4 regions of the Vreelandella neptunia genome follow, and region 4 is predicted to be linked to each of the others. Evidence: predicted binding sites of a transcription regulator. Region 4 holds the regulator's gene; each other region holds the start of a gene.
What was found. The regulator sigma-54, encoded in region 4, starts transcription at its own class of promoters, with help from an activator protein. The targets are predictions, from matches to a motif close to TGGCACNNNNNTTGCTNT.
Positions count from the first base shown of each region.

Region 1 (3,894 bases), 1.4 Mb from region 4:
GTGAGTCGTCAGGCGTCAACCCGCCCAGGGTGACGTGGTTGCCACCGCCGGTGCCGGTATGGCGCCCATCCAGCATAAATTTCTCGGTGCCCAGGCGGGTTTTTCGCGCTTCTTCATACAGCCGTTCGGTTTGTGCCACCAGGGTTTGCCAACTGGCCGCGGGCATAATGTTCACTTCGATCACGCCGGGGTCAGGGGTGATCATAAAGTTTTCCAGGCGCGGGTCTCTCGGCGGTGAGTAACCCTCTACCATAACCGGGCAAGCGAGTTCCTTAGCGCACTCCTCAACGGTACTCAGTAGGTCAAGGTAGTGCTCTAAGCTGGTCAGCGGCGGCAGGAAAATATGCAGGCGGCCATCCCGCGGTTCCACACATAGACTGGTGTGAATGACGCTACTTTCCCGGTCGATGTTTGCCCGTGGCTGCTGTTGAACGGCTTCGCCTTCCGGATGCGATGGGCTAGGGTGGCTTGAGCGACCCAGGCGTTCGGCATCGCTGATATGCAGCTGTTCGGCGTTGCGGCGGGCGACTTCGCCGTGAATATCGCCCAGTTCAGGCCGGGGGGCGAACAGCGATTCAGGCTGTGGCTGCTCCTCTGGGTCGGCCCAGGGCAGCGCTGAAAGCGGTAAGCGTAGGCCCATGGGCGAGTCACCGGGCACCAGGAATAAGTGGTCGCGCTTGAGCGGCCAGCGGCCGCTCTCCCAGCGGTGAGCTTGGCTGATCGAGTGGCGCAGCGGCAGGGCGTAGCCCACCACTTCGTCCAAGCCTTGCTCTAACAAACGAGCTAAACGGTGGCGTTCGGCGTCATCTTTGAGATTGGCTTCCCGCGGATCCACATTGACGGGCAGCGACTGCTCTTTCCAGAGGTAGTAGTAGGCATCCTCAAACGCCGGAATCCAGTAGCGTTCCGCCACCCCCAAGCGTTCGCTAAGGGCCTTGGTGAAGCGATGCGCCATCGCATTATCAACGTCTACCTTGGGGGCGCCTTCCATACAGGCCAGCCACTGGGGATCTCGCCATAGCGGCACGCCATCTTTACGCCAGTAGCAGGCTAGCGCCCATCGGGGCAGCGGTTCACCGGGGTACCACTTGCCCTGCTGTTGCTGAATGGCGCTGCCGGGCGCATAGGCGGCCTGCAGCCGGGTTAGTAGTGCCTCGGCGCGTTCGCGCTTGTGCTCGCCTAGCGCTTCGGTGTTCCACTGTGGGCTCTCCATATCGTCGATGGATACGAAGGTGGGTTCGCCCCCCATGGTGAGGCGTACGTCCTGCTGCAAGAGTTCGGCGTCCACTTGGTCTCCCAAGGCGCAGATGCGCTGCCACTGTTCATCGCTATAGGGCTTGGTGACCCGTGGATCTTCATGGATGCGCTCGACCTCCATGGTGACATCAAAAGTGACTTCACACTTATCCGAAAATCCGGTGATGGCCGCGGCGCTACCGGTCGTCGGAGTGGCGGCGAGGGGAATGTGTCCTTCGCCAGCGAACAGGCCCGAGGTGGGGTCGAGACCTACCCAGCCAGCGCCGGGCAGGAAGACTTCGGTCCAGGCGTGCAGGTCGGTGAAGTCCACCTCGCTGCCGCTGGGGCCGTCCAGCGCTTTAACATCGGGTTTGAGCTGAATGAGATAGCCGGACACAAAGCGTGCAGCGAGGCCCAGATGGCGGAAAATCTGCACCAGCAGCCAGGCGCTGTCGCGGCAGGAGCCGCTGGCGAGTGTCAGTGTTTCTTCGCAGCTCTGAACCCCGGGCTCCAGGCGCACCAGATAGCCGATGTCGTCCTGTAGACGTTGATTAAGCGCGACCAGGAAGTCGACGGTGGTAGTTGGTTCGCGGGGCACGGCTTTGAGCCACTCCAACAGCCGCGGCCCTGACTCGGTGATTTCAAGATAGGGGCTTAGTTCTTGGCGCAGCGCTTCTGGGTAAGCAAAGGGAATCGTTTGCGCAATATCGTCCAAGAAGAAATCGAACGGGTTAATCACCGTCATCGGGGCGATTAGCTCGACGGCAATGGTTAGCTCTTTGCGGGGTTCAGGGAACACCACTCGGGCATTGAAGTTGCCAAACGGATCCTGTTGCCAGTTTAAAAAGTGGTCATCGCCGGAGAGTTTGAGCGAGTACGCTTCGATATGAGTGCGGCAATGGGGCGCCGGACGCAGCCGAATAACATGGGGCGAAAGACGCACCGGACGGTCAAAGTGGTAAGTCGTACGATGATACAAGGCAACGCGAATGGTCATGGGCCACCCTCAAAAGAGCCGCTATTAATCGGCTGGTCGGTTGGGTTAAGGAATAACCGAACGTTTCGCAAGTATCGTTCCACTTTTACTATTTTGCAGCCGCTATCTTAACTAAGACGTTTAACTAAAGTGGAAATCGCGTTATGCACCAACTTGATGCCACTTGTGCGCACCAAGATAGGGCGTAAAGGCGCTTTAAGTAGCTCTTGCTCCCTGTCACGTAGTGTTTAAGTAAGCGAGCGTTGAAATATCGCAAAAGATGGTACGCATTTTGCTCTCAATTGTTTGATTGTTTTGCACGCGGCAGGCCTACACTGAGCATTAAGCAAGTTGCCGCTTACACCCCCAGCGCCAGGAGAGCGCCCATGAGCCAAGTGAATTGGAATAACTATGCGTGTCGTGATTACTACGATGAGCTGATGGCCGCACCCGGACAGCCACGTGACTCTGCGGGTGAGTTGTGCAACATGTTGGCAAGGTTCAGCGCCGAGGAGTTAGCTGAGCGGAAAACAGCGGCGGAGATCGCGATCCGTACCATGGGGATTACCTTCACCGTCTATTCTGAAGGCGCGATGATTGATCGCGCCTGGCCCTTTGATATTGTGCCGCGGATTATTCCCGCCAGTGAGTGGCGTAAAACCGAGGCGGGCCTTAAACAGCGCGTGCAGGCACTGAATCTATTTATCGATGATCTCTACCACGATCAAAAGGTCATTAAGGACAAAGTGTTGCCTGCCGAGGTGCTGGCACAGTCGGTTAATTTCCGCCCCCAGTGTGTCGGCATTAATCCCCCTCACGGCGTATGGGCCCATGTGTGTGGCTCCGACCTCGTACGCGATGGCGATGGGACGCTCTACGTGCTGGAGGATAACTTACGCATTCCTTCCGGCGTCTCCTACATGCTGGAAAACCGCAATGTCACCAAGCGGGTGCTGCCGGAGCTGTTTGCCTCAGGCAAAATTTTGCCTGTTGATGATTATGTCGCTCAGCTATACGACATGCTGGCGGCGATGTCGCCAAGGCACGGGGATGACCCCCAGGTAGTAGTACTAACCCCTGGGATCTACAACTCTGCCTACTTTGAGCACGCCTATCTTGCCCAACAAATGGGTGTCGAGCTGGTGCAGGGAAGTGATCTACTCGTTGATGACGATGATGTGGTGTACATGCGCACCGTGGAAGGGCTGCGTCGGGTCGATGTTATTTACCGCCGGGTAGACGATGAGTTTCTCGACCCGGAAGCGTTTAATCCTGAATCCATGCTGGGGGTAGCGGGCCTAATGCGTGCCTGGCGGGCAGGGAAAGTAGCACTCGCCAATGCGCCGGGTGCCGGTGTGGCGGATGACAAGGTCGTTTACGCCTTCGTTCCCGCGTTGATTCGCTACTACCTCGACCAAGAGCCGCTGATCCCCAACGTGCCCAGCTATCTGTGTATGTTCGAGGACGACCGCCGTTACGTACTTGACCACCTGGATGAACTGGTAGTGAAACCGGCCAATGAGTCAGGGGGCTACGGCATGCTGATTGGCCCACGTTCAACCAAAGAGACCCGCGAAGAGTTTGCCCGCTTGATAGAGGCGAATCCGCGCAACTATATGGCGCAGCCCACCCTGGCACTATCAACTACGCCTACGCTGGCGAATGGCTTGGCGCAGCCGCGC
Region 1 is NZ_CP140255.1:3,013,421-3,017,314, reverse strand. Features, by position in the region: gene SR894_RS14080 (transglutaminase family protein) at 1-2,233, opposite strand, end outside; gene SR894_RS14075 (circularly permuted type 2 ATP-grasp protein) at 2,599-3,894, shown strand, end outside.
Region 1: the regulator sigma-54 is predicted to act here: its motif matches at 2,494-2,511, upstream of SR894_RS14075 (circularly permuted type 2 ATP-grasp protein).

Region 2 (3,894 bases), 1.4 Mb from region 4:
GCGGCTTCACCTTTACGCCCGCCGGTATGTTTTAGCGCTGTCTCAATCAGGATCCGCTCAAAATCGGGCACCGCTTCTTCCAGCAGATGAGTATGGCCTTCAGCCAGGGCATGATCCGCCCAGTCGCGAAACGCCGTGCGCCAATCGCCGTGGGCGCTGCTTTCCGAAGCACTGGGTGAACGCAGCTCCGGCGGAAGATCTTCAACCAGAATTTCACGCCCTGACGCCATTACAGTGAGCCAACGGCAGATATTTTCTAACTGGCGCACGTTGCCGGGCCACGGCAAACGCGTTAAGTGGGCTTCCGCTTCGCTGGTCAGCACCTTGATATCCGTGGTCAGCTCTTTCGCCGCTTCGGCTAAAAAGTGCCGCGTTAAGCGCGGAATGTCTTCACGGCGCTCGGCAAGCTTGGGCAGATGGATACGGATCACGTTCAAGCGGTGAAACAAATCCTCCCGGAAGCGGCCGTCGTCCACCAGCACCTCAAGGTTTTGGTGGGTGGCAGCAATAATGCGTACATCCACTTTGACCGGGGTATGCCCACCAACGCGATAAAACTCGCCATCGGCCAGCACGCGCAGTAGCCGCGTTTGAGTTTCAGCGGGCATATCGCCTATTTCGTCCAAAAACAGCGTGCCGCCGTTAGCCTGCTCAAAACGCCCCTGGCGCTGCTGGGCCGCACCGGTAAACGCGCCCTTCTCGTGACCAAACAGCTCAGACTCGATCAAGTCGCGAGGAATCGCCGCCATGTTGAGAGCAATAAACGGCTTGCCCGCTCGCGGACTGTGCTGATGAAGCGCCTGGGCAACGCGCTCTTTACCGGTACCCGATTCCCCGTTAATCAACACCGTGATGTGGGAGTGAGAAAGACGGCCAATGGCGCGAAACACCTCCTGCATGGCGGGCGCTTCACCGATAATTTCGGCGTTTAAACCTTCCGGCACGGCGACTGGACGCTGGCGCTCCCGAGCGTGGGCCACGGCGCGGCGCACCAGCGCCAGGGCCTCGTCAACATCAAACGGCTTGGGCAGGTATTCAAACGCCCCGCCCTGATACGAGGCTACGGCGCTGTCCAGGTCGGAGTGCGCGGTCATCACGATCACCGGCAAGTCAGGATGCGCTTCGCGTACCCGGGACATAAGATCCAGCCCATCGATGCCCGGCATACGAATATCGGTGACCAGCACGTCGGGTGGGTTTTCCAACAAACGCGTCAGGGCAACGTCGGCGCGCTCGATACACTCAACGTCAAGGTCGGGTTGCGCCAAGGCGCGCTCCAACACCCAGCGGATAGCGCGGTCATCATCGACAATGACCACCCGCGCAACATCATTACGTGCAGCCTCAGTCATGACGCTTCTCCGGTGTAATTAATAACCATGGGAATCAGTAAACGAAATTCGGTGTGTCCAGGGCGTGAGTCGCATTCGATCAATCCTTGATGCTGATGCAAAATCGATTGGGCGATAGAAAGCCCAAGGCCACTGCCTTCCGCGCGTCCCGACACCATTGGGTAAAACAGCGTTTCCTGCAGCGCTATCGGAACCCCAGGGCCGTTATCGATGACCGCGACTTCACTCACCAGCCGGTGGCGTTCAGCACCAAGGGTAAACTGGCGACGGGCTCGGGTGCGCAGTATTAAGCAAGGTTCCGGCGTTTGCGCATCACTCATGGCCTGCACCGCATTACGGGCCACGTTGAGCACTGCCTGAATCATTTGCGACTCATCGCCGGAAAGGTCGGGCAAGCTGGGGTCGTAGTCACGGCTGATGGTCACACAAGGGTGTTCGGCAATCAGCAGCGCCCGCACTCGCTCCAGCACTTTATGAATATTGACCGGCTCGTGTTTAAGCATCCGGTTAGGTCCGAGCATGGAGTCGACCAGATCGCGCAGCCGATCCACCTCCTCCACAATAATATGGGTATATTCGCGCAGCGCCGGGTCGTCTAGATCCCGCTCTAATAGCTGCGCCGCCCCGCGAATGCCACCTAACGGATTTTTGACTTCATGGGCGAGCCCGCGGGCCAGCACCTTGATGGTCTCCTGGCGAGTGGTCAACGCCTCTTCCCGAGAGATCTGCATCAGCCGATCCCGCGGCTCCACTTCCAGCAGCAGCTCATCGTCGGATAACGGCGTCACCGTGTAGTCAACCGTTAGCGGTTCACTATTCAACGGGGTAATGCGCGCTTCACGCTGGGTATAGGGGTGAAACGCATCCCGCGCCTTGGCCAATACATCGTCAATGCTTTCATCCCCGCCGAGTAGCGTGTCCAGGCTAATGCCGTGAACACGGCTAAGGCTGACCGCTAGCAACGCTTCAGCGGCAGGGTTCATCCAGCGCACACGCAATTCGCCGTCTAGCAGCAATACCGCCGTGGTGAGATGTTCAAGCAAACGCTGATGCATGGTGGTGTCCTGAAAAATCGCGTCTTCCATCGCCGATACAGACCTACAGGTGGATGATCAATGAGGGAGCTGCAAAAAGCGCGCCAACTATGCATTGATGCCCATTTGCACGGCTTGCGGGCATCGCAACGGAAGCGGGTGGATCGTTTTAGCGCACTTGTCGTGCCAAACGCCCCTGGCAATGCACCACTTTAGTGCATGCAGGTTTTGGAAAGAAATATATAGGCCTGTTTTTTCTGGTAGCGCTTTTCTAATCGCGTTGATGAAGGCGTTTTTTAAGGAACCGTAATCGTCACCGCTGCCGTGCGGTGCTGCAAACGCTGGCTGCTATCCAGCAGCTCTGCCTGGAGCTCGTATCGCCCCGTGGTTAGGCCCGTTAACCAGAAGACATCACTGTGCAGCGCTGTCTGGCTAATCTCGCCATTCACCAACAGCCGCACCTGATGGTCGTCGCGCAACGGTGGCGCAACAGTCACCTCCACCGCGGTCATTCCTTCTTCCACCTGTGCGCCTTGCTGGGGCAGAGCGATCGAAAAATGGTCGTAGGGCATAAAGGGCTGCCCCGGTTTACCGCGTGGCCGTACAGCGGCGGGTGAGGCTGCACTTGGATTGGGGTTGGTGAGAGCAGCGCTTAACGCAGGCGGCAGGCTGGGCAACGGCGCTAATTCCAACGCCTCGCCACCGCTACCTGGGTTATCGGTAAAGGTAACGTTGCCGTGCTGATCGGTCACCCGATAAACCGTCTGCCCGAACGCCGAGCTAACCACTACTCCCACGCCTAAGAGAGCTACCAGCACACTGCTTATCGCTACTGTATTGATTTTGCTCATAGCTCTCCTTGCCACGCTTCTAAGCCCCTAATAACAAAAAACCCCGCCGTAGCGGGGTTCTCTTAGCAATCATTGTTACCACCGCCTGGCTGATAGTAACAGCCAGGGGCGAGTAACGCTGATTAACAGCTGTAGTACATATCAAACTCGATGGGGTGAGTGGTCATACGAATACGCTCCACTTCTTCCATCTTGAGTTCGATGTAGGCATCGATCATTTCGTCAGTAAACACGCCGCCTTCGGTCAAGAACGCACGGTCAGCGTCGAGGGCTTCCAGTGCTTGATCCAGGCTGTGCGCCACAGTCGGTACTGACTTGCCTTCTTCTGGCGGCAGGTCGTACAGGTTTTTGTCCATGGCATCGCCAGGGTGGATCTTGTTCTTGATACCGTCGATACCCGCCATCAACATGGCAGAGAACGCCAGGTAGGGGTTGGCAGTCGGATCAGGGAAGCGCGCTTCAACACGCTTGCCTTTCGGGCTAGCGGTGTAAGGAATACGGATTGAAGCAGAACGGTTACGGGCACTGTAGGCCAGCATGACCGGCGCTTCGAAGCCAGGCACCAGACGCTTGTACGAGTTGGTAGAAGCGTTAGTAAAGGCGTTCAGGGCACGGGCGTGCTTGATGATGCCGCCGATGTAGAAAAGCGCCATTTCA
Region 2 is NZ_CP140255.1:159,139-163,032, reverse strand. Features, by position in the region: gene ntrC (nitrogen regulation protein NR(I)) at 1-1,352, opposite strand, end outside; gene glnL (nitrogen regulation protein NR(II)) at 1,349-2,407, opposite strand; gene SR894_RS00840 (DUF4124 domain-containing protein) at 2,683-3,237, opposite strand; gene glnA (glutamate--ammonia ligase) at 3,360-3,894, opposite strand, start outside.
Region 2: the regulator sigma-54 is predicted to act here: its motif matches at 2,476-2,493, upstream of glnL (nitrogen regulation protein NR(II)).

Region 3 (3,894 bases), 460 kb from region 4:
GCGCAAGTTTCCGCACCACTGGCCAGGTGCTTGCCTTAGCAGGCTGCCCAAGGCTAACGATCTCGCCTGCCTTGCTAGAAGAGCTGGATGCCACCGAAGGCAGTGTCACCGCGCAAATTCAATCGGGTAAAGGCAGTGGCAAACCGACTGAGCCGCTGAGCGAAACCGCCTTCCGCTGGGGCCACAATCAAGACGCCATGGCCAACGACAAGCTCGCTGAAGGTATCCGCCGCTTCCACGATGATCAGCTGGAACTGGAATCATTGATCGATAAACGCTTGAGTTAAGCTACCAATCTTAGGACGTACTCATCCCTATGGAGAGTCGCACTATGGATGCCACCCTGAGCCAACTGCTCGAGTCTATCGAGTTAACCCCCACCGGCGGTTTGCAGCCGCTAAGTGGGGGTGATATTGCTGCCGTTTATCGCTTGGAGACACAGCACGGGCAGGTGGTGATTAAGCACGATGACGCGGCGCGAGTACGCGGTGAAGCCGAGGGGCTAGGTGCCTTGCGCAGCGCCTGCGAGAAGCTTGCGGTGCCGGAAGTGCTAGGTTTATCGGCGGGCTGGCTGGTCATTGAGTCATTAGACACAGTGCCCGTGGAGCCGAAGAGCGAGGCCGCGCTTGGTGAAGGGCTGCGCGGCCTGCACAGCGTAATTGGCGATGCCCACGGCTGGCATCAAGATAATGCCTGTGGGCAAACGCCTCAGCCGAATACCCCGCTTAGCGACGGACGAGCTTTTCAGCGCGAGCGTCGCCTACTTCCCCTGTGTGAGGCGTGCCACCAACGTGGTCTATTGAGTAATGAGCTGCGAGGGCGTATCGAGCGCTTAGCCCATGATTTAGAGCGCTGGTTGCCGAATGCACCGCCCAGCTTGCTACACGGCGATTGTTGGTCGGGGAATGTGCTTTTCACTACCAGGGGACCAGCGCTTATCGATCCGGCCGTTTATCGCCACTACCCGGAAGTTGATGTGGCGATGCTGACACTATTTGGTTCGCCAGGGGAGGCCTTTTTTGACGCCTACTGGAACGGCAACGCCCCGACCGAATGGCCGAGGCGTGAAGCCCTGTTTCAGCTCTATCCGCTGCTGAATCACCTGCTGCTGTTCGGTGCCGGTTACCGTTCGGCGGTTGAACGCAGCGTGGTGAGGCTCGAGTCTTTCAGCTGAGTCTTACCAAGACTTATAGGGCAAAAACTTGCCGTTCATGGTGAGTAATACCCGGTCGCCTTTGGGATCTTCGATTTTGTCGACCTCCATAGTGAAGTCGATGGCGCTCATGATGCCGTCGCCAAACTTCTCCTGTACCACGTCTTTAAGAGTCTCCCCGTAAACGCCGACAACTTCATACAGGCGGTAGATGAACGGGTCTTGGGGAATCGCTTCATCCCAGGCTTTGGTAGGGAAGGCCACCAGGGCGTCGGTGACATCACTCTCCACACCCAGTGTGTCGCAAAGCTTAGCGGCAACCTCTTGGCTGGCGCTGTTCATACCGTAACAGGCGGAGGCGACCCAGACTGGCGACATGTTGACCGCTTTACCAATATCATCCCAGCTCATCTTTTTACGCGCTTTGGCGGCGAGCAGGGTGTGACGCATTTCGAGCTTATCCATGATGGTTCTCCTTTATAGGGGAGGGCGTTTGAAGCCCTTTTTTTGCCTAATAGGCTGTGATCAAGACAACACTTTTTTGGCTTGGGTACGGACGTGGGTGGTGTAAAGAACGAGACCAACCAGGGTCAGGCCGCCGACCAAGTTACCCAGTACCGTGGGAATCTCGTTCCACATGATGTATTGATACAGAGTGAAGTCAGCGCCCATCATCAGACCAATTGGGAACAGGAACATGTTGACCACGGAGTGCTCAAAACCGAGATAGAAAAACACAATAATTGGCATCCACATGGCCATGATTTTGCCGGACACCGTTGTGGAGATGGCGGCGCCCACCACGCCCATGGAGACCATCCAGTTACAGAACATGCCCCTCAGGAAGAGCACGATCCAGCCGGCAATCCCCGCCTCCTGATAACCCACCGTGCGACTTTCTCCAACGGCCATCATCGTTTGGCCGACAGCGTTGATCTCCTCGGTGCCGCCCATGGTGAAATTCAGGTAGCCGAAGGTGGCGATAAATAGGGCACCTCCAAGGTTGCCAAGACCCACCAGCGCCCAGCACTTCAGCATGCGCGGCAGTGTCACACCGGGTCTTTTGTCGAGCCATGCAAGAGGTACCAGCGTAAAAACACCAGTGAGCAGGTCATAGCCCATCAGGTAGAGCATCACAAAGCCCACGGGGAAGAGCAGTGCTCCAATTAAAAAGTGGCCTGTTTGGGTCGCGATGGTAATGGCAAAAATAACTGCCAACGCTAGGGTCGCCCCCGCCATAAAGGAACGGATAAGCGTATCCCGAGTACCCATATAGACTTTGGACTCACCCTGATCCACCAACTTGGTGACAAATTCACTTGGCATTAGATAAGACATAAGTATGTCTCCTGTGTCATTTCGGTTAATTAACGCCTAACCCTAGAGTTTTAGTGTTTCCTGGCAGGAGTAATAAATAGGAGCAATAAAACCGATGGCTGCGCCGTCCTGGTGCAAAAGAGATTAAGCGTATGGCGCTATCGCACTATCCACATAGCTATTGCTATTTGTGTGCCAACTCGCGCGTATTGTTTTTAATCGTCTGTTTTTAATAAATTAATTGGTTTTTTGAAGGAGTTTTTGAATTGCATATCGAGTTACGAAAAATCGTAATTAACGATATTTCGTTGCTTTATTTACGAAATGTCGTAATTGGCGCGGGAATTGAATGGTTAAGGAGAGACCACCTAGAGCCATGAGGTATGCAATGGATGAGCAACAACGCAATCACACCGCGGCGCTGATGGTCGCTTTTTCACCTTTGGCGATGATAGTGGTCGACCCTTATGCCGATAAGTTACTGGACGCTAACTCTGCCGCCTGTGAGTTGCTCAATATTAATGAAGCACTGCCTCTAAAGGCGCCTTTTAGCCATCGTTTAAGTGCTTCACTGCCGCTATGGGTGAGCTTCACCGATGAGACGCTGGTGCAAAAAACGGCCTGGTCGGATGACCTGGTGATACTAGACATGCTGCGCCAGCCTTATCGGGTAGAAGTTTATGCCCAGCATATTGAAGACTCTTCACAGCTGTTACTGACGCTGATAGACCGCAATAAAGCTGAGCAGCGGCGAGCAAAAGCGGAATTAGGCCGCCAACACCGCCAGGGGGAAGTGGGTTGGCAGCGGGTCGAACAGGTGTTCGAACGGATTGAAAAGCAGAACCAGCTGATTCTGGGCGCAGCGGGTGAGGGGATTTACGGCCTGGATGCTGAAGGAAAAACCACCTTCGTGAATCCTGCCGCCGAGCGAATTCTGGGCTGGAGTACCGAAGATATGGTAGGCCACGATGCGCACCTAATGTTTCATCATACCCACGCCGATGGCAGCCACTTCCCGGTGCAGCAGTGTCCTATCCACGCCTCATTCAGCGACGGCCAGGTGCACCACGTCGATAACGAGGTGTTCTGGCACAAAAATGGTGAGGCGATTCCCGTTGAGTACACCAGCACCCCTATTTTTGAAATGGGCCGTTTGGTCGGGGCGGTGGTGCTATTTCGCGATATTCGTGAGCGCAAGCGCGCCGAGCAGCAGTTGCGTGATGCCCTTGCAGAAGTGGAGTCACTCAAACAGCGTCTGGAACTGGAGAATGAGTACCTTCAAGAAGAGATAAAAGCGGAGCTTAACCACCGCGATATTGTTGGCAATAGCCCGGCGGTGGCAAAACTGATCCAGCAGATTGAGCTGGTCGCTCCCACTAGCGCCAACGTGTTGATTAGCGGCGAGTCGGGTACCGGCAAAGAGC
Region 3 is NZ_CP140255.1:1,140,502-1,144,395, forward strand. Features, by position in the region: gene tal (transaldolase) at 1-287, shown strand, start outside; gene SR894_RS05255 (fructosamine kinase family protein) at 332-1,174, shown strand; gene cynS (cyanase) at 1,178-1,618, opposite strand; gene SR894_RS05265 (formate/nitrite transporter family protein) at 1,679-2,491, opposite strand; gene SR894_RS05270 (sigma 54-interacting transcriptional regulator) at 2,859-3,894, shown strand, end outside.
Region 3: the regulator sigma-54 is predicted to act here: its motif matches at 2,651-2,668, upstream of SR894_RS05265 (formate/nitrite transporter family protein).

Region 4 (3,894 bases):
AGCGCATACGTATGACCCTTCAGCCTGAACAATAGGGAGTCAAGCTGTGGCAACTGCTGACACTACGCCGAACAACATCCTTACACCGAACAAAACCCTTTATGCCCACCACCTGGCTAAAAGCTACAAACGCCGCCGTGTGGTTAAAGACATCAATTTGGAAATCTGCCAAGGCAGCGTCGTTGGGCTCCTGGGCCCCAATGGCGCGGGTAAAACCACCTCATTCTATATGATCGTTGGGCTAGTCAAGTCCGACGCTGGCAAGGTGGGTATCGACGATGTGGATTTAACCCGCGCCCCCATGCACGAGCGCGCAGCGGCGGGAATTGGCTATCTACCTCAAGAGGCATCTATTTTCCGCAAACTCTCGGTTGCCGATAATATTATGGCGATACTCGAGACCCGCAAAGAGCTTAGTCGCAGCGACCGCGAACAGCGCCTGGAAGCGCTACTCGAAGACTTCCATATTACCCATATCCGCGACAACCTGGGCATGAGCCTTTCAGGGGGCGAGCGCCGGCGTGTAGAAATCGCCCGTTCGCTAGCCACAGAGCCCGCTTTTATTCTGCTTGATGAGCCTTTTGCGGGCGTTGACCCCATCTCGGTAGGTGATATTAAAAGCATTATTCGTGCGCTTAAACAGCGCCATATCGGCGTGCTGATTACTGATCACAACGTGCGTGAAACCCTGGATATTTGCGATATCGCCTATATCGTCGGCGATGGGCAAATCATCGCCAGTGGCTCGCCGGCTTCGATTCTCACCAATCAAAAAGTAAGGGACGTGTATTTGGGCGCCGATTTTCGTCTGTAACAGTTTCGCCTTCATCGCCCCTAAATAGCGCTTTAAAACAACTTTACTACCAATGGCATGCTTATTGCACTTGCGCCAAGCACTCACTCGCACTAGGGTGGAGCATTCTGATTAACGAGTGGTTCTCAGATGGTCATGAAAGCTTCTCTCCAACTGCGTATCGGCACACAGCTGACCATGACGCCCCAGTTGCAGCAGGCCATTGCGCTGCTGCAACTCTCTACGCTGGATCTTCGTCAAGAAATTCAGCAGGCACTTGATGCCAATCCCATGCTGGAGCAGGAAGATGAATTTAGTGAGCAGGCTGTCAGCGAGCCTAAGGAAGAAGAGTGGTCAGAGAGCATCCCTACTGAGCTCTCGGTAGATAGCGACTGGTCAGATACCTATCAAGATATGGGCAGTCAGGGGGGTAGCAGCAGCGAAGGCCCTGATTTTGAGCGTCAGGCAGCAGGGCAAAGCCTGCATGGCCACCTGCTATGGCAGCTTGCCATGACCGATTTTAGCGCCCGCGAGCAGCTTGTCGCGGAGAGTTTAATCGACGCGCTCGACGCTAACGGCTACCTAACCCAACCGCTCAACGACATCCGTGAAGGCCTGCGCGCCCAGGGCATTGACGGGCTTAGTCAACGCGAAGTGGAAACCATTCTGCTCAAGCTCCAGCAGTTTGAGCCGACCGGCATCTTTGCCCGGGATCTGCGTGAATGCTTGATGCTGCAGCTCGCCGCCCTCCCCGATGATACGCCACTGCTGGTTCCCGCTCGCCGTTTAGTGCGGCAGTTTCTCGAAGCGCTTGGTAAAGACGATATGCGCCTGCTGAAGCGCCGCCTAGGGCTCGACGACGAACAGTTGACCGACGTCATCCTACTGATTCGCAGCCTAGACCCACGGCCAGGCAGCGCTTACGGCGACACCGACGATAGCTATGTTACCCCCGACCTAGTCGTGCGCCACGATAACGAAGGCTGGCACTTAGAACTCAACCCAGAAGCCCTGCCAAGGCTGCGCATTCAGCCGGACTACGCCAGCTTGATTAAGCGAGCGGACAAGAGCCAGGACAATCAGTTTCTCAAAGAACACCTCCAGGAAGCGCGCTGGCTGATCAAAAGCCTCTCTAGCCGAAACGATACGCTGCTGCGTGTGGGTCGCGAAATCATTACCCGCCAGATTGGCTTTTTGGAGCACGGTGAAGAAGCCATGAAGCCATTGATACTGGCCGATATTGCCGAAGCCGTCGAGATGCACGAGTCGACTATTTCACGGGTAACGACGCAAAAATATATCCATACACCTCGAGGCGTGTTTGAACTCAAATACTTTTTCTCAAGCCAGGTGAGCGGTCAAGATGGCGATAGCCATTCCAGCACTGCCATCCGGGCACGTCTCAAGAAACTGATTCAAGAGGAGCCGCCCGGCAAGCCGCTTTCAGATAGTCGCTTAGTGACGCTGTTAGGCGAGGGAGGGATTCAAGTGGCGCGTCGTACGGTGGCGAAATACCGTGAAGCCATGGGCATTCCCTCATCTAGTGAACGGCGCCGTTTGCGCTAACTTCGCTAACGTTTCAGGGAAACTCTCGACAAGGGCTTTGCAACGCGGCAAAAAGGGTTACAATCGAAGTACAGTCCGATGGATAAGGAGCACGTCAATGCAAGTAAATATCACTGGTCATCACGTAGAACTGACTGACGCCTTGCGTGACTATGTCAACGAAAAGCTTGAGCGTGTAGAGCGCCATTACGACAATATAACTACGGTGCAAGTCACCTTATCAGTGGAGAAAGAGCGCCAGCAGGCCGCCTGTACGCTGCACGCAGCAGGTGCTGACTTACATGCGGAAGCCCTAGACAGTGATATGTACGCCGCTATCGACGCGCTAGCGGATAAAATCGACCGTCAACTCGTTAAACACAAGGAAAAAGCACAAGCTCGCGCCCAAGGCGCTGGTGTGCGTTAATTCAATGACGTTGGAAACCATACTCCCCCCGGAACGTGTTCTGTATGACGTACCCGGGGGTAGCAAAAAAAGGGTGCTGGAGTTTTACAGCACCTTTATTGCCCAAAATATCCCCAGCCTGGACAGCCAAGAAGTGTTTAGCCGTTTAATCGGCCGCGAGCGCTTAGGTAGTACGGGTATTGGTAACGGCGTGGCTATTCCCCATGCGCGGAGCCCCCACTGCACCGCCCCTATCGCCGGGTTTTTAAAGCTGGCTGAAGCAATCGATTTCGATGCTATCGACGGCGATCCGGTAGATCTGGTATTTGTCCTGTTGGTACCCGAAGAGGCAGATGACACGCATCTCTCACTACTGGGGCAGGTAGCGACCATCATGAATGATGCGGACACGCGCCAGCAGCTGCGTAAAGCAGCCAGCCAGCGCGAACTGCTCGAGCTGATTACCGCTAAAATTCGCGAGCAATCAGCGACCTAAGGGTCTGAAAGCCTGTTCAGGGCACAGCAGATTATTCGCTCACCACCCTCAACGCAGCTTGATCAAAGCAAAGAGAGACTCTATGCAACTGGTGATCATTAGCGGCCGCTCCGGGTCAGGTAAATCTATCGCCTTGCAAGCGCTGGAAGATCTTGGCTACTACGCGATTGACAACCTCCCCGCTATGCTGCTGGGATCATTGGTGGATGAACTGCGTGACCAGGGCGATCGCACCCATCTGGCGGTCAGTATTGATGCCCGCAATTTGCCGGGAGCGCTGGAGCGCCTACCCTCTTTGTTAGAGGAGTTGCGTCAGCGTAAAATCGACTTTCAAGTGATTTACCTAACTACCGACGCACGCATACTGCTTGAGCGCTACTCTGCTACTCGGCGACGCCATCCGCTGACCCGCGATAGCGAGATGACCCTGGAAGAGGCGATCAATAAAGAGGAGGAAACGCTGGAGGATATTCGCGACCTGGCCGACCTTTTGATCGATACATCACGGTTATCGGTGCACGATTTACGTCGCCGTATTACCGACCAGGTAGCGCATCAACGGCGCGATAAGCTGACGTTAACGCTGGAATCGTTTGGCTATAAACGCGGCGTACCGTTAGACGCCGACCTGGTCTTCGATGTGCGCTGCCTGCC
Region 4 is NZ_CP140255.1:1,605,345-1,609,238, reverse strand. Features, by position in the region: gene lptA (lipopolysaccharide transport periplasmic protein LptA) at 1-35, shown strand, start outside; gene lptB (LPS export ABC transporter ATP-binding protein) at 47-814, shown strand; gene SR894_RS07315 (RNA polymerase factor sigma-54) at 944-2,359, shown strand; gene hpf (ribosome hibernation-promoting factor, HPF/YfiA family) at 2,457-2,765, shown strand; gene SR894_RS07305 (PTS sugar transporter subunit IIA) at 2,770-3,240, shown strand; gene rapZ (RNase adapter RapZ) at 3,323-3,894, shown strand, end outside.